DNA from 2 places in the Alkalibacterium putridalgicola genome. Region 1 is predicted to be linked to the other one. Evidence: predicted binding sites of a transcription regulator. Region 1 holds the regulator's gene; the other holds the start of a gene.
The links. The regulator LexA, encoded in region 1, represses DNA repair genes until DNA is damaged. The targets are predictions, from matches to a motif close to CNAACANNTGTTNG.
Positions count from the first base shown of each region.

Region 2: AB4027_RS07890 (replication-associated recombination protein A) is a predicted target of LexA. The motif match lies at 6,227-6,240, and genes of this name have one in related genera.

Region 1 is NZ_CP162615.1:1,502,249-1,511,344, forward strand. It holds gene AB4027_RS07055 (ABC transporter ATP-binding protein) at 1-76, opposite strand, end outside; gene AB4027_RS07060 (YneF family protein) at 188-433, opposite strand; gene tkt (transketolase) at 669-2,669, opposite strand; gene AB4027_RS07070 (DUF896 family protein) at 2,782-3,024, opposite strand; gene lexA (transcriptional repressor LexA) at 3,286-3,921, shown strand; gene AB4027_RS07080 (adenine phosphoribosyltransferase) at 4,796-5,308, opposite strand; gene recJ (single-stranded-DNA-specific exonuclease RecJ) at 5,341-7,647, opposite strand; gene AB4027_RS07090 (DegV family protein) at 7,752-8,615, opposite strand; gene AB4027_RS07095 (lipopolysaccharide assembly LapA domain-containing protein) at 8,645-9,001, opposite strand; gene AB4027_RS07100 (SDR family NAD(P)-dependent oxidoreductase) at 9,076-9,096, opposite strand, start outside.
Region 2 is NZ_CP162615.1:1,673,670-1,682,765, reverse strand. It holds gene AB4027_RS07930 (amino acid ABC transporter ATP-binding protein) at 1-339, shown strand, start outside; ribosomal protein L21 leader region at 445-520, shown strand; gene rplU (50S ribosomal protein L21) at 569-880, shown strand; gene AB4027_RS07920 (ribosomal-processing cysteine protease Prp) at 903-1,244, shown strand; gene rpmA (50S ribosomal protein L27) at 1,261-1,545, shown strand; gene AB4027_RS07910 (class I SAM-dependent methyltransferase) at 1,765-2,772, shown strand; gene AB4027_RS07905 (acetate/propionate family kinase) at 2,792-3,982, shown strand; gene AB4027_RS07900 (universal stress protein) at 4,051-4,515, opposite strand; RNA gene ssrS (6S RNA) at 4,634-4,822, opposite strand; gene AB4027_RS07890 (replication-associated recombination protein A) at 4,885-6,150, opposite strand; gene gshAB (bifunctional glutamate--cysteine ligase GshA/glutathione synthetase GshB) at 6,336-8,603, shown strand; gene AB4027_RS07880 (cysteine desulfurase family protein) at 8,621-9,096, shown strand, end outside.

The DNA.
Region 1 (9,096 bases):
TTAAACCTGCGACCCCTAATAAATAGGATTTTTTCTCTTGCTTGAAAAACCATCCTAACCGTTTAAATATATCCATAATTCTAATCTCCCACATTTTACATTTTTCTACCGGTTACATTCTTCAATGTGACAATATGTCATATTGGGTTAAAGTTGAACGGACAGGCTATCTGTCCGTCAATTCAACCTATTTCTTTTTGTTTTTTGTGCTTTTACTTTTCTGTTGCGTCTTCATCTGGCTCATCATCTGATTGATTTTTCTTTCAGAAGGTTTCTGACCCATCTGCATCATCATCATGCGCAGCATGTTTTCATCGATAGGAGGATTTTTCTCAAAGTAGTCCATCATATATTTTCTGGCAATGAAGAATCCGCCAGCAAGTCCACCGATCAGTGCCAATAAAATTAATACTATCGCTAACCACATATCCATACATATTCACTCCTCTCAGCTATTACTTGTTACTAATAAACCTGTCGCCCGTTTTATACATTCCAATAAAACTGCTCACTGAACTATTTTACACAATTAACATGGAAAAATAAACCTATAAACGTAATTTAGTGTATATTATACGTTTGATTCAAGATTTGATTTTTAAAAAACTTCCTTTCAATTAAGAAATTGAAAGGAAGTTTTCCAGATCTTTATTCAGTATTTGAACGATTTAGCTGTTTAAAGATAGAAAAGTGTTCACAACGTTCTCAGGTGTAAAGCCGTAAGCTTCAACAACTGCTTCGCCGTTACCACTGGCACCGAATTTATCTATAGCCATCACTTTACCGGCATCTTTGACATATTTATGCCAGCCGAATGATGAGCCCATTTCGATCGCTACACGATTTTTAACAGCACTTGGAAGAACTGACTCTTTATACTCGTCAGACTGATCTTCAAACAAGTCGAAACTTGGCATTGAGACGACTGATACGTCTTTGCCTTGTGCTTTAAGCTCTTTTTGAGCATCCATTGCCAATGAAACTTCTGACCCAGTCGCGATCAGGATGCCGTCCGGTGTTTCTTTGTCAGCTGGTGACAGGACGTAGGCGCCTTTTTTAAGGTTTTCTCTAGCCAATTCTTTTGAACCGGCAAGGACTGGAAGATTTTGACGAGTCAACACAAGCATGGTTGGTCTGCTTTGTGAAGTCAGTGCAACTTCCCATGCAGCTGCTACTTCGTTGCCGTCAGCAGGTCTCACAACAGATAAGTTGTGCATGCCGCGGAAACTTGAAAGCTGTTCGACAGGCTCGTGTGTCGGACCGTCTTCACCTACAGCAATAGAGTCATGTGTCATGACATAAATAGCTGGGATTTCTGATAAGGCAGCTAAACGGACAGCTGGTCTCAAGTAGTCAGTGAATACGAAGAATGTTGAGACGTAAGATTTGGTCCCTCCATGCAGCATGATACCATTTAAGGCAGCAGCCATGGCAAATTCACGTACACCGTACCAGATGTTGCGTCCTTCATATTGTCCAGCCTGGAAATCTTCAACACCGTCGATGGTTGTTTTGTTAGATCCAGACAAGTCGGCAGATCCGCCCCATAGGTTAGGAACAGCTTTAGCGATGGAATTCAACACTTCACCACTTGTTGAACGTGTAGCAGCAGCCCCGTCGCCTTCTGAAAAGACTGGCAGTTCTTTATCCCAGTTCTCTGGTAATTTACCAGACAATGAATCTTCAAACTGGGCAGCTAGATCTGAATGGGTATTGCGATAGTCTTCAAGCTTTTTGTTCCATTCTGATTCAAGTTTATCGCCTTTATCGATCATGTGCTCTTTAAAGCGTTTAGCTACTTCTTCAGGGACGAAGAAATCTTCGCCTTCCCATCCGTAAGCTTTTTTAGCTGCTTCAACGCCTTCAGGTCCTAATGGTGCACCGTGGACATTATGTGTTCCAGCGTTGGGCGCTCCGAAGCCGATAACTGTTTTGATTTCGATCAAGGTTGGTTTGTCTGTTGATTCTTTTGCTTTTGTGATCGCTTTGTCGATAGCGTCCAGATCGTTGCCATCTTCGACTAAGATATGTTCCCATCCATAAGCTTCAAAGCGTTTGCCGACATCTTCCGTGAAAGCTTTAGATGTTGGTCCGTCCAGCTGAATGTCATTGGAATCGTATAACATAACCAGTTTACCCAACTTAAGGTGTCCGGCAAGAGATGCAGCTTCTTGAGATACACCTTCCTGAAGATCGCCGTCTCCACATAATGCATAGGTGTAATGGTCGACGATAGAATAGCCCTCTTTATTGTAAGTAGCTGATAAGTGTGCTTCAGCCATTGCCATACCTACCGCATTCGCGATACCTTGTCCAAGCGGTCCAGTTGTTGCTTCCACGCCGTCTGTGACATGTACTTCTGGGTGCCCTGGTGTATTGCCTTCAAGTTGACGGAAATTTTTAAGATCGTCAACACTGACCTTGTAGCCAGACAAGTGAAGCAAGCTGTAAAGCATCATAGAACCGTGTCCTGCACTTAATACGAAACGGTCACGGTCGAACCATCTCGGGTTTTTAGGATTGACATTCAAGTGACGTGTCCATAATGTATACGCCATTGGTGCTGCCCCCATAGGTAACCCCGGGTGACCTGAATTTGCTTTCTGTACGCCATCAATACTTAATGTACGAATCGTATCGACTGCCATTTGATCGGTTTTATCGAACAATGAACTTCATTCCTTCCGTTTGTTTAAAATTTAAACTCACTATATTAGTGTACTATCATTACGCTTTCATTTCAATGTAAACTCTATCAATAGAAGAAAACGTAAGTGGCGTTCACCCACGATCGTGAAGGCCTTTATCTTTCTGGATTTCCTTCACTTTATCAGGAGTCACATCGTTTCCGTCAGGATCTACTATTTTCATGCCTTCTATATGGTTTCTCATACCAGAACGGAACGCTTTGATGTACTCGTCTCTTAAACCTTTTTGTTCCTGCTTTTCCTCATCAGTTAAGCCGTCATTGCGCTCTTTTCTTACTAATTCATTGATGCGGTCGAGCTTTTGTTTCTCAAGCATGTTATCCTCCTTACACCATTTAAGTCATTTATTTCTCACATTACCTATCATACCATTTGTGACAATAAAGTGGTAGTTATAGATAGCATTCTCATTTATTTATCAAAATAATGACATTTTTCCAGGTATAGCTTCTAAGAATTCCACTCCCCTCCTTTTATTCGAACATTCGTTTGATTCAGGGTATATACTATGCTATACTTTAATAAAATATAGAACGGTTGTTCCATATACTGAACAAATAACAGAGAGGGTTTTAGTATGACGACAAGAGGGCGTAAAGGTGAGAAACAGCTGGAGATCCTGAATTTCATCTATAAACAAGTAAAAAAGAAAGGTTATCCACCTACTGTTAGAGAAATCGGTGAAGCCACGGCACTATCATCTACCTCTACAGTGCACGGACACCTGGCCAGACTTGAAAAAAACGGCTTTATCCTGCGTGACCCTTCTAAACCGCGAGCCATTGAATTTACTCCTTTAGGACTGGATAAGCTGGGCATCGACCCGGACGAGGATAAGATCCCCCTTCTGGGTATCGTCACAGCCGGGGAACCGATCCTTGCGATCGAAGAAGCAACGGACTACTTCCCTATCCCCAATGACCTTGAGATAGAAAAAGGCAATCTGTTCATGCTGACCATTCGCGGAGACAGTATGATGGATGTCGGCATTTTAGACGGCGACCAGGTCATTGTCAGAAAACAGGAAGCTGCCAATAATGGTGATATCGTTATCGCTATGACTGATGAAGATGAAGCGACCTGTAAACGATTCTACAAAGAAGCCAATCATATCCGATTACAGCCGGAGAATGAAACGATGGCTCCTATCATACTTAATGATGTAAAAATCCTTGGGAAAGTTGTTTCATTATACAGAAGTCACATTTTTTAAGAAATATCATACGAAATGAAAAAGGCTGGGATAAAAACTCCCGGCCTTTTTGCTTTTTTGAAACTGTTGGAGAGTGAGGACATTCAGATGAGTGATTTCGCTGCATGACAACCACTTCCTAGTGAATCACGGTATCAACTGGTCACTAAACGGCTATTGTGACTACTTCCTGTAAATTTACGGTGTGAACTGGTTACAAAACTGCAGGAGGAATGTTTTTCCTTGACTAAACGTAGGAAAGAGGCTGGGGCAGAAATGTCCCAGCCTCTTTCGTGTTTCCTTATCGATTCCTCCCGCAAACGCGTGATAAAAACCAGTCCGTCTTCCGCTTTATCATAAGTCGATGCTTTGCCGTTTTACATGAGATAGCTAGATCTCCTGCAGGACTATAAAAGCTATTTCCGTTAAGGTTACTCTTGATCGCTCCAGCTACCTTAGACGATTAGGATCAGGTCTCGCTTCCCTAAGTGACGAATAAAGCAAACTTCGGCAGATAGGCAGGTTCGATTTTTTTCTAACTGTCGAATTCTACTGTTATTCGGTCGATAGGGTTAGCTGGCAGTAACCTAATTACCGAAGAAGGCTCACTTCGGTAATTAGGTTGACAGGATGAGTTTCAATGTGTCGAGTACAGGTCCACTTCGGTAATTAGGTGCTGCTCTTTATTCCCTACTTACTGAATAGTGAGAACTTCGGCAAGTTCTTTTCGTAACCCAAATCGTACTTACCGAATCAGCTGAAAAGCTGAAGCTTTTTAGGTTCAGACTCTAACTCTAAGCCTTCTTTAAGACCTCTTTCCCCTTACTATGCTTAAATAAAAAAAACAGGTAAAAACCACCCTCGTGGTCTTTACCTGCAGATTTCAGAATGTCTATTAATACTTCATCAAGGTGAAGATATCGTAACCTTTGATTTTGTCTCGGCCTCTAAGCTCTTCCAATTCAATAAAGAATGCTGCACCAACGACGACGCCTCCAAGTTTCTCTACGAGTTCGATCGTAGCAGCGATGGTCCCACCAGTTGCGAGAAGATCATCTGTGATCAGCACTTTCTGACCAGGTTTAATAGAGTCTTTGTGTAATTGCAAAACATCGGTACCGTATTCAAGACCGTAGTTTACTTCGATCGTTTCTCTTGGCAGCTTCCCTTTTTTACGGCAGGGTGAGAAACCAATTTCCAGCTCATAAGCTACTGGACATCCTACGATAAAGCCTCTTGCTTCAGGACCTACGATCATTTCAACGCCTTTGTCTTTAGCATATTCAACGATTTTATCCGTTGCGGCCTTATAGGCTTCCCCATCTGCCATCAATGGTGAAATATCTCTAAATATGATACCTTTTTCCGGAAAATCAGGAACATCCGCAATATATTTCTTAAAATCCATTTGTCTTCCTCCATCATTTGAATCGTTCATCATTATTTTTTCAGGTAAGCAAGCAACTCTTTAAAAGAACTGTAGACAAGTACTTCTTCTGCTTCTATCTGCTTCAGCCTTTTTTTATAAGTCAGCGTATCTTCCAGCTGTTTTTTACTCGGATTCGACACTAAACTCAACTTCCCATCTTCCATTGTAACAAATTCGTTCTCTAAAAACACCATTAACATGAATTTTAATGTATCTTTATCTAAATTCATACTTTTCACCATGTGTTTCGTGTCTTTAGACAGAACGACTTCCTGCTTTTTCATCAACCACTTGTATAATTTCTGAAAATGCTGTTTTTTGGGCATCCCTTTCAGATAATAGTCATTAGGCGAATGAAAATAGAGGTAGATCGGATGTGACTGATATGTCTGATAAATCGATTTGAAATGTTCAACATCTTCTGGGGTATCCACGATGATGATCGGCGTCCCGGAAGGAATTTCTTTTAATTCTGATTCACTGTCTGCGATTTGATGAGTGGACCCACTATCGATACGTGGCGTCCATTGTGCGGCAATAGCTTTCTGGAAAAAGATGAAATGAACATTCGATGCTTTAAACATCTTGTCCTGAATGGCACTTTTCCGCTGATCAATGATCAAGGGTTCTTTTGACTTGTAGTCGAGAGCCTGAAGCTGTACTTTTCTGAATCCGTTCCATTCATTTATCGACAAGTAACCGATGATATCGATTTCCGGCGAGGACTTCAGGATGTCAGACCAGTCTGCGCTGTTAAAGGCGATCATGTCCAGCTGGCTATCGTCTTTTTGTAAAGTGGCTTTGAAATGCGTCTGATTCGCGCCGATTTTTTTTGTATTTTCAGGAAAAACTGACCCGATTTTCACCAGTGGTTTCGTGTTATCCTGTCCGAACGGTTTCAGCTGCTCGATGTCTTCGATAGTTTGTGTATCGATATCTCTCCAGTCGATTTCAGTTGCGATATGAAACGTTTTTTCACTTTTAAGTGAACCTGACAGCTGTTCCGCTTTTTTGTTGACTTCTTCTGTGAATTCTGACAAGTAGCTTCGATCCAGGCTGAGACCGCAGGCCATTTCGTGCCCGCCAAAACTTTGAAGTTTATCCCTGAAGTCATTAACGCACTCATAAAGATTGAACCCTTCAATACTCCTGCCGGAACCTTTTATTTTATTTTCAGATTCATTGACTGTCAGAACGAGCACGGGTTTATGGAATTTCTCAGTGATCTTACTTGCAACGATCCCCAACACACCTTCATGCCAGTTTTTCTTTGCCAGAACCATCAGGGACTGATTTTTTTTATCTTCAGCCATGATCATCGCTTCTTCAGTGATCGCCTCGACAATAGCTTTCCGCTCATCATTTTTTGCCAGGATCTCATGACTCAGTTTAACGGCTTTTTCTTCATCAAAGGTGGTCAACAAGTCTACCACCAACGAGGCATCCCCTAATCGTCCCACCGCATTGATGGGGGGAGCCAGCTGAAAACCTACTGTTTCTTCATCCACTGAATCAGGTTTGATATTACTGGCCTGCATCAAAGTGATCAATCCCAGACGCTGCGTCTGCTGCAGGACTTTCAGACCATAGTAGGCGATCGCTCTGTTTTCTCCGGTCAATGAAACCAGATCTGCAATCGTTCCGATAGCTGCCAGTTCAAGAAACTCCATTGAATTTTCACCAAGCAGAGCCTGTGCCATTTTCATACTGACTCCCGCTCCGGAGAGGTCCGGTGTTGTATAATGTTGTTCCGGATGTCTAGGATGTATGACCGCATAGGCCTCCGGGAGAACATCCGGACATTCGTGGTGATCCGTCACAATGACATCCACGCCTCTGGACCGAGCATGTGAAATAGCCTCATGACCAGATACACCGTTATCCACGGTCACGATCAAGTGTGTTCCATTATCAATTAACTGATCAAATGCTTCGACATTCGGACCATAGCCTTCTTTGAATCGGTTGGGAATAAAATAATCGACTTGTCCCCCGAGCAGTTCGATGGCTTCATAAAGAATGGCCGTACTCGTTACGCCATCGGCATCATAATCACCATAAACAGTTATCTGCTCATGACTTTCCACAGCAGCCATTATCCGCTCTACTGCTTTTTCCATATCATAAAATAAAAAAGGGTCTCCGATCAGATCCATACTGGGGGTAATAAACTGTTCGACCGCCTCTTTCGTCTCCAAGCCTCTTTTCAAGCACAGCTCTGCGAATGTTTTTGATCGACCAAGTTCTGATGCCAGCTGATCACGTTTTGCTTCGTCTATCTGTTTATTCAATTTCCATACAGTTTTTTTATTTTGCATTCTGTCACTCCTCGTATTACTCACAGACTTATATTATAACAAAAAAAAGACACAATAAAGAATAGACTTCATTGTGTCTTGAAACATTTCTATTTTCAGACTGATCAATCGAGAATCTGTACCCCGATACCGATTAGTCCAGGACCAGTATGGACACCTAAAGCAGGGCTGACCTGATCATAGTAAAAATGTTCGTAGTACGGTAATAACTCTTTCATTTCTTCCCTGATCGCTTCAGACTCTTCACGTGCGGATTCCCCACCGTAAGCGATAGCTAAATGATATTTTTGAGACCCTTCAGCAAATTCCTGTACGAGCTCAAGTGTTTTCTTCACTGATTTAGACTTTCCTCTGACTTTAGCGACAGTATGATAAATGCCTTCGTCATTACACGTAATAATAGGTTTCAGATTCATCATACTTCCGACAATAGACTGAACAAGTCCGATTCTTCCACCTTTTTGGAGATATTCAAGTGTAGGGACATGGAAAAAGATTTTCGCCTTGTCTACACCTTCTTTAAGGTTCGTTTTGAGTGTTTCCCATTCGACTCCGCTGTTGGACTGTATGGCAGCTTCGGCTACAGAAAACCCAGAGCCAATACCAATATTTTTCGTATCCAGCACGAAGATATCAAGACCTTCATATTGTTCGGCAACGACTCTTACCATGTTATTCGTTCCACTTAAGCCACTTGAAATAGTCACGGCAACCACTTTTTCATAGCCCTCAGCTTTGATTTCATCAAACATTTCTTTGATCATTTCACCATCAGGCAACGACGTTTTTGGAATTTCCTCTTCCATGCGATCATAAACTTCCTGAGCTGTGATGGTTTTTTTGTCGATATATTCCCCATCACTGAAAATGATTTTCAGCGGAATGACTTTCACATCATACTTTTCTTTGATTTCTTGAGGTACATCAGACCCTGAATCAGTTAAGATAGCAATTTTATTTTCATTCATGCTTATTCCCCCTACCATAATTTTCAGCTTTACACTAAGTCATCATCCTGTGACTTGGACTTTGAATCAGGCTCATCGCTATTCGGTTTATCCTTGACACTCTTATCTGAACGTGTCGTTCTTAGTCCTGGCCCCTCACTGGCATCTGTCTTATCAGTTGAGTTTTTGTGTTTGTTTTTACGCTGATCCTTGAATGCTTTGTAAGTAGACAGCAAGGTTGCGATCAGTGCTCCAAGTAATACGGATACGAATATTATGACGATCAATGGCCATTCCACGACAGCAAATCCGAAATTAACAGGTACAGGGTCAACATTTAACACAGATAGAATAGCGACCCCTAAAAACAATATGATAGCACCAACCATACTCCATTGTTTTTTCATTTCGTTCTCCTCCAATACACCACTTTATATACATAAGAATAACACATATTTTTCAGATATTACATTGATATATATTACTTTTTATCGAATACGTG
Region 2 (9,096 bases), 170 kb from region 1:
GTCCTCAATAAGGATCTCAGTAAAAAAGAAGCGGAAATAAAAGCTGAAGAATTACTGAAAAAATTAGCTATCTTTGACAAACAGGAAGCATACCCTAAAGAGTTGTCAGGGGGACAGAAGCAGCGTGTAGCTATAGCACGGGCGCTTATGCTGGAACCGCAGATTTTATGTCTGGATGAACCTACTTCTGCACTGGATCAGGAGACTGCCAACCGGTTCGGTGAGCTGCTCATGTCCATCATCAAGAATGATGTCGGAGTCATTATGATCACCCATGATATAAATTTTGCTGAAAAGTTCAGTGATCGAATCGTTTCTTCCCGAAATTTTTTAAAATGAACGTGTACTCAATTGAAACTGGGTATCAGCTGTCATGGATATTAATTTAATGATTGACTATGGCTGGTCGATTTGGTATGCTAGTAATGTTGTAAATGTGTAGCACCACAACTACAACCGCTCGTATATAAGTCTGAAAAGCAGGAGACTGCTACTTATAACGGCGAGTCTAAGTGCTTAAGAATAAAACTGAACGTTTTATTCATTAATTAAAGGAGGTGCAGCAAACATGTACGCAATTATCAAAACAGGTGGAAAACAGTTTAAAGTTGAAGAAGGCCAAGATATCTTCGTAGAAAAATTAGACGGAGAAGCTGGTGATTCAGTTACTTTTGACGAAGTTTTGTTTGTTGGAGGAGATAATACTGTAGTAGGTAATCCCTTCATCGAAGGCGCGTCTGTAGAAGGTAAGATCGAGAAACAAGGTCGTGCTAAAAAAGTAACGACTTACAAATACCGTCGCAGAAAAGATTCCCATAATAAAAAGGGACATCGTCAGCCTTATACAAAAGTTTCTATCACATCAATCAAATCAAACTAATCATTGAGAAAGTGAGACTGAAATGATAGATATTCAATTTCGCCGTAAAGGTTCAAATTTTATGTCAGTCGAAATGTCTGGACATGCTGAAGCTGGCCCGTACGGTTATGATGTTGTCTGTGCTGCCGTTTCAGCCTTAAGTATCGGAACAGTCAATAGTCTGTCAGAGATAGCTGAAATACCCGTAGAGGTCGTTTCTGCTGAAGATTCTGGCGGCTATCTGGAATTTACTATTCCTGCTGGTATTTCTCAAAAACAAATGGAAACAGGCCAGATACTCATGAAAAGCCTTCATCTGTCTTTAAAAAGTATAGAAGAAGAATACAGTGAGTATGTGAAAATTAATTCCCTAAAAGGGAAATAATGGAGGTGCATTGAATATGTTGAAAATGAATCTACAATTTTTCGCTCATAAAAAAGGTGGCGGTTCAACAACCAACGGCCGTGATTCACAATCAAAACGTTTAGGAGCTAAACGTGGAGATGGACAAGTTGTCTCTGGAGGATCTATTTTATTCCGCCAACGTGGAACTAAGATCTACCCAGGTGAAAACGTGGGTCGAGGTGGAGACGACACTTTATTCGCTAAAATTGATGGTGTTGTTCGCTTTGAACGTAAAGGAAAAAACAAAAAGCAAGTTTCTGTTTATCCTGTAGCAAACTAATTATCATAGAAATTGGAATCATAAATCTTTACGATTTTGATTCCTTTTTTTCTATCATTAAAACTGACACTGTGTCATAACGTGTGCTCTGATTCCTACATACGTGCGGCTTAAATCTTGTGCAGGACAATCGAATGAGTTAGAATAATAGTAGAGTTTTATGGTATTTTCAACTCTGTCGGATCTCTGGCAGAGGGTTGAAATGAAAGGATTGTTGCAGTGGATACATCTAAAGTTGAGAAGTTTTATAACGTTTTACTTGGATCGACCCAGCTTATCAAGGAAGATCTGGATTCGACATTTATAGAAGCCTTTATTGAAACAGGTGAAAACATTCTGGACAATGGGCACATTCACATTGAAGATGGGCTCCCTGAACCAGAAACAAGAGATAAATTGAAAGAGTTATATGATTCGATATCTCTGAGCGAGCTGTCGCTGGAAGAAAAGAAAAAGGCTGTTCAAATGATTTTGATCAGTATGGTGAAAGAAGATCAGCTGCAAGTCAACCACCAGCCAACACCCGATGGTATCGGGGTCATCTTGTCTTATTTTATAGACCTTTTCTTTGATAGAGACAAACCGCTTCATATCGCCGATTTATCTGTCGGAAGCGGGAATTTGCTCTATACACTGTTTACGACCCTCTTTTCAAGAAACAAGCAGCTTAAATTGACAGGTGTAGACAACGACGAACTGCTCATATCGCTTGCGTCAACGCTCTCAGCTATGCTGGATATCCCTGTTCATTTGATGCATCAGGATGCCCTGCAGCCCTTGCTGCTCGAACCTGCAGACCTAATGATATCGGATCTGCCTGTTGGCTACTATCCGAAAGAGGTTCAAAGTGAGGAATTTCAGACTCGCTTCGAAGAGGGGTACTCCTACAGTCATTTCCTGCTCATTGAACAAGGATTCAAATACTTGAAAGAAAGCGGCTATGCCTTTTACCTGCTTCCGACGAATGTGTTTGAATCAGAAGAAGTAAAAAGCCTGCTGAAATATGTTCATTCTGTCGGGCACGTCCAAGGGATCGTTCATATGCCGCTGGAATGGTTCAGTTCAGCCAAGGCCAGAAAATCTCTGTTTATTGTTCAGAAAAAGGGAGCAGACAGTAAACAGGTATCTGAAGTGCTTGTTTCTGATGTACCGAACATCAAAGATCAGGAAGCATTCCAATCGTTTATCATCAATATAAAAAAATGGAAAAAAGAGCAGAACATTTAAAAATGGGAGAGAATACAATATGTCAAAAACTATTGCTATCAATGCAGGAAGTTCAAGTTTGAAATGGAAATTATTCACTATGCCTCAGGAAGAAGTCCTTGCTTCAGGCATCGTTGAACGTATCGGATTGAACGATTCGATCTTCACTATCAAATACAACGATGGTGAAAAATACGAAGAAGTCGTAGATATTGCGGACCATGAAATTGCTGTAGAAATGCTTTTAAAACAGCTGACTGAACTAGGTATCATCGAAGACTTCAACGAGATCACTGGTGTTGGACACCGTGTCGTTGCCGGCGGAGAAATCTTCAAGGATTCCGCTTTAGTGACTGATGAAGTCGTGGAACAGATCGAAAGTTTATCTGAGTTTGCACCGCTGCATAACCCTGCCAATGCGACAGGCATCAAGGCGTTCCGTAAGATTTTACCGGATATCACAAGTGTTGCAGTATTTGACACGTCTTTCCATCAGACCATGCCTAAAGTGAACTACTTGTACAGCATTCCTTTAGAATACTATGAGAAACACAATGCACGTAAATACGGCGCACACGGAACCAGTCATAAATATGTTGCCCAGCAAGCAGCTGAAATGCTGGAAAAACCGATTGAAGACTTGAAAATCATCACCTGCCACTTGGGTAACGGTGCATCGATCACTGCGGTCGACGGCGGAAAATCAGTTGATACTTCAATGGGCTTCACTCCTTTAGCTGGAGTAACGATGGGCACACGTTCAGGTGACATCGATGCTTCACTGCTTCCATTCTTGATGGAAAAAGAAGGCATTGAAACGATCAATGACATGATCTATATTCTGAATAACGAATCCGGTCTTAAAGGCCTTTCTGGGATTTCAAGTGATATGAGGGACTTGGAAGACGCAGAGGAAACAAATGAACGTGCAGCCTTGGCTCTGCGTATCTTTGAAGACAGAGTAATCAAATACATCGGTTCTTATGCAGCAACGATGAATGGTGTCGATGCGATCGTATTTACTGCGGGTATCGGTGAAAATGGTATAGAGACACGTGAGAACATCATCAATGGTGTTTCATTCCTTGGTGTCAACATCGATAAGGAAAAAAATGATGTCCGCGGCAAACAGAGAGTTATTTCTACAGACGATTCTAAAGTTAAAGTGCTGCTCATTCCTACAGATGAAGAACTTATGATTGCCCGTGATGTACAGAAATTAAGTAAGTAAAACAAACAAAAAAACGTCTCTTTCACGGTAAAGGAAAGAGACGTTTTTTATTTGAATCGCTTGGTCGATCAGTCTTCTGTGAACTCGTTGTTCAGGTCAGTACGTACGATCAGCACGTCACACTCAGCCTGACGGATCACATATTCAGAAACGGACCCTACAAAGATTCGTTCTACCGCATTCAAACCGGTCGCACCCAGCATGATCAAATCGATGCTTTCAGCTTCAGGGATCTGTTTGGCGATCATTATTTTCGGTGAGCCGTATTCTAGTACAGTCTTGACTTGTGACAAGCCTTCTTTTTCCGCATATTCTTTGTAGTCGTTAAGGGTATTCTTGGCTTCTTCACGCGCATTATCTGCGATCGATCCATCAAACGTACTGAATGACTGATAAGCCCGCGTATCGATAACGTGAGCAAGAACCAGAACAGCATCATTTCGCTTAGCCACTTCGACAGCTTTCTTGAACGCTTTCTCTGCCTGCTGAGACCCGTCTATCGCTACCAATATCTTCTTGTACTCTTGTAACATGTGACACACAACCCTTCATATTTTCTTACCTTCATTATACTAAAAAAGTAAGCGATTACCTAATAAAAGGAAAAAAGAGCCAGGACGCTAGGTCCTGGCTCAGTTTATGACTAAGTATAAGAAATCCGATGGTGCCGGTTGAATGCCATGTTAGGTTGAACCCGCTATTGGCAGGTGGGCTTCACCAGAAAAATATTTGACTTCCAAGTGATAAGGCGTGTCAGCAATTCTTCCTTTAGAATCCCAATGTTTTAATAAAATGTTCGGTCAACACAGTTTGTAGGCATCGCGTACACCTCAGAATTCTTATCTTTATATTAGCACAGAGGTCTAGTTTAGTCAACGCAGAGTGCTCGGTTACGAAAAAAATTATTTGTTGTTGAACTTGGATAATTGACTGTTCAAAGCATTCTCAAATTTAGATGTAGCTGCCGGTGAATAGTACCGTTTATTCTTGATGGTGTCTGGGAGGTACTGCTGTTTGATCCAGTGATCGTCATGGTTATGGGGATACTGATAGCCGATCCCGCTGCCTAGTTTTTCAGCTCCAGAATAATGGGCATCTTTCAGGTGATCAGGGACATCTCCGGATAGACCGTTTCTTACATCGCTTAAAGCGGCATCTATAGCGGAAATGGCACTATTGGACTTGGGTGACAGACACATCTCTATCACCGCATTGGCCAAGGGGATACGGGCTTCTGGAAAGCCAATTTTTTCTGCTGCTTCTGCTGCAGTGACGACACGGGCGACCCCTGCCGGATTGGCTAGACCGATATCTTCATATGCTGTGACGATAAGGCGTCTGATGATGACTTTGAGTTCGCCAGCCTCGATCAAGCGAGCTAAATAGTGAAGTGCAGCATGGACATCACTGCCGCGAATGGACTTCTGAAAAGCAGAGATAGCATTGTAATGGGCATCGCCATCTTTATCATGACTCAACGCCTTCCTTTGAAGACATTCTTCGGCCGTTTCTTTCGTGATGACGATCTTACCGCTGCTGTCTGCTTCGGTTGACTTTACAGCCAGCTCCAAGGCATTCAAGGCACTTCGCAGATCCCCTTGAGTGGCCCGGGCAAAGTAGGCCAGTACATTTTTTTCAATAGCGATAGAATAGGAGCCGAGACCATCTTCCTCGTCGGTCAGCGCCCTGTTTAAGGCAGAGATGATTTGGTCCTCCGCCAGAGGTTTCAGTTCAAAGATCTGTGCCCGACTTCTGATCGCTGGGTGAATAGAAATATAGGGATTTTCCGTCGTAGCCCCGATCAAAACGATCCGTCCGTTTTCAAGATGTGGGAGCAGAAAATCCTGTTTGGGTTTATCTAGACGATGGACCTCATCGAGGAGCAGAACCACCGTTCCGCTCATTTTTGCTTCTTCGACTACGATCTCCAGATCCTTTTTCTTGTCTGTCGCTGCATTCAGCATGCGAAAGGCATATTGAGTGGATCCGGCTATGGCGCTTGCTATGCTCGTTTTTCCGATACCGGGAGGACCATATAAAATCATGGAGGAAAGCTGTTTGGCTTTTACCATCCGCCATATGATCTTTCCTTCTCCCACGAGGTGCGTCTGTCCTACGATGTTGTCAATGGTTTTTGGCCGCATGCGGTAGGCTAATGGTTTGTTCAATGTGATTCTCCTTAATGAAACGCGTAATTTCAGGTGATACAAGTATAGCATTCTTTCTTCTACAATGGAACAAAAGTGAACGAATGTTTGCTATGGAAAAGACTAATTTTTTATGTTGGATGAGACCTTTTGTGATATGATATAAATTGATATCAACAGCATATTATATTAAGAGGAAGTATAAAATGAATCTAAAGAAAATAATACAGAACAATCAGCTTGAACCTTATTTTGTAAAAGGATCCTTCGGTATAGAGAAGGAAGGGCTAAGAACCGATGAATCAGGACATCTCGCTCAAACAGATCATCCGGCCGGATTCGGTAGCCGTAATCATCATCCTTATGTCCAGACAGACTTCAGTGAGGCGCAGCTTGAATTAGTTACGCCGGCTCTCGACACGTTGAAGCAGCAGTATCAATGGCTGAAGGCTTTGCATGATGTCGTCAACCGTACGATCGATGAAGATGAATTTGTCTGGCCATTCAGCATGGCTAATATCCTGCCGGAAGAAGAGGATATTCCTCTGATCAAAGTGGATGATTACAGAGAAATCCGGTATCGTGAAAAATTGGCTGAAAAATATGGCAGAAAAAAACAGATGATCAGCGGTGTCCATTATAATTTCTCTTTTACCCCTGAGTTTCTGGAGAAAATCAACAGTCATGTTCAGTCAGAAGAAAATGTCGATGAGTGGTGCAATGACTTGTACCTGAAGATGTCACGAAATTATCTAAGGTATCAGTGGGTCCTGACTTACCTGTTCGGAGCATCTCCCACAAGTCATCCTTCGCTTTTGGACAGTGAGACTATCGGTCCTGTAAGAAGTCTTAGAAACAGCCAGTACGGCTATCACAACACGTTCAGCGATAATGTTTCTTATGAATCCATAGAGAATTATATTCGTGATATCGAAGAGTTAGTACAAAACAATACTTTATATGAAGAAAGAGAATATTACGGTTCATCGCGTTTACGGGGCGCCGGAAAAAACGTGTGCCAGTTAGTCAATAACGGCACACGCTACGTTGAATTCCGGTCATTCGACCTGAACCCGCTCGATCCGCTTGGATTTTCTTATGAGCAGTCTCTATTTGTTCATGTCTTTCTACTGACAATGGTTTGGATGGATGAAGACAACACTGATGAGGATATCAAGGTAGGTATAGCTAAGAACGCAGCCACTGCGCTTGAACATCCCTTTGAACCTTCGCAGTATAAAGAAGAAGGTCTTGCATTATTGAAACGTATGAAGGAGACCAGTCTGGAACTGGATCTGAGTGATGACTATACAGCTGTGATAGACAAAGCGATCCATCTGTTTCATCATCCAAAAGAGACGCTGTCCGCTCGGATCGTCGAGGAACAGAAAGACAGAGGCTCATTTATTGAATATGGTATCGCGCTCGGGAAAAGCTATAAACAGCTTTCTCTTGAGAAACCTTTCCTTTTGAATGGGTTTGAAACACTGGAAATGAGCACCCAGCTCCTTTTGTTCGATGCTCTGCAGCTCGGTGTGAAAACGACGGTGCTGGATGAACAGGACCAGTTTCTTGCCTTTAATCATAAAGGGGATAAAGAGTACGTCAGAAACGGAAATATGACATCAAGAGATACGTATATTTCCCATTGGATCATGGCGAATAAAACCGTGACGAAGAAACTACTCAAAGACAATGATTTTGCTGTCCCTGAAGGTGAAGAGTTTTCTTCACTAGAAGAGGCTAAAGATTATTATCCTATTGCCAGAGACAAAGCCATCGTCATCAAGCCCAAATCGACCAACTACGGTATCGGCATCACGATTTTTAAACAAAGACCTGAAAGAGCTGATTATGAAGAAGCACTGAACTTCGCCTTTACAGAAGATGACAGCATCCTCATAGAAGAATATATCGAAGGGACTGAATATCGCTTCTTTGTACTGAATGGGAAAGTTGAAGCTGTCCTGCTGCGCGAACCGGCCAATGTTACGGGGGACGGTGAGCACACGGTCAGAGAGCTTATCGAAATGAAAAACACTCATCCTTACAGAGGAGAGAATCACCGTGCTCCGCTGGCAAAAATAAAAATGGGTGAGATCGAAGCACTCATGCTAAAAGAACAAGGTTACACTTTCGACAGTGTCATAGCTAAAAAAGAAAAAGTATATCTCAGGGAAAATTCAAATATCTCTACGGGTGGTGACTCTATCGATGTGACTGACGACATGCATGAAAGTTATAAACGCATTGCAGAAGAAATCGCAAGTGCATTAGATGTTAAAGTAACTGGTTTGGATCTGATCGTCCCTGACATTAAAGTACCGAGTACAGAAGAGAATAAAGGCTATACTGTCATAGAAGCCAACTTTAACCCGGCGATGAATATGCATGCCTATGTACAAAAAGGAAAAGGCAGACGCTTATCAAGAAAAGTGCTGGATATGTTATATCCTAACATCGAACTCTCTTAGTTTAGAAAGGATAAATTATGAGCGAAACAGTCTATTTAGATCATGCAGCGACTACTCCCATGCACCCTGAAGTAATTGAAATTATGACAGAGGCTATGAAAAGAAATTTTGGAAATGCCTCAAGCATTCATCAAATCGGACGTGAAAGCAGAGGCCTGGTTGAAGAAGCGCGCCGAACGTTTGCGGAAAGTATACATGCCAAGCCTCAAGAAATTGTCATTACGAGCGGCGGGACCGAAAGTGATAATATCGCCATATTAAAGACTGCTGAAAAGTACAAAGATAAGGGGAAACATATTATAACGACTGTGGTCGAACATCCGGCTGTCTTGAAACCCATGGCATATCTAAATGAAACAGGATTTGATATCACTTATTTGCCTGTCAATGAAGATGGGGAAGTAACCGTGGAACAAGTCAAAGAAGCTCTCCGGGAAGAGACTATACTTGTTTCGATCATGTATGGGAATAATGAAATCGGAAGTCTTATGCC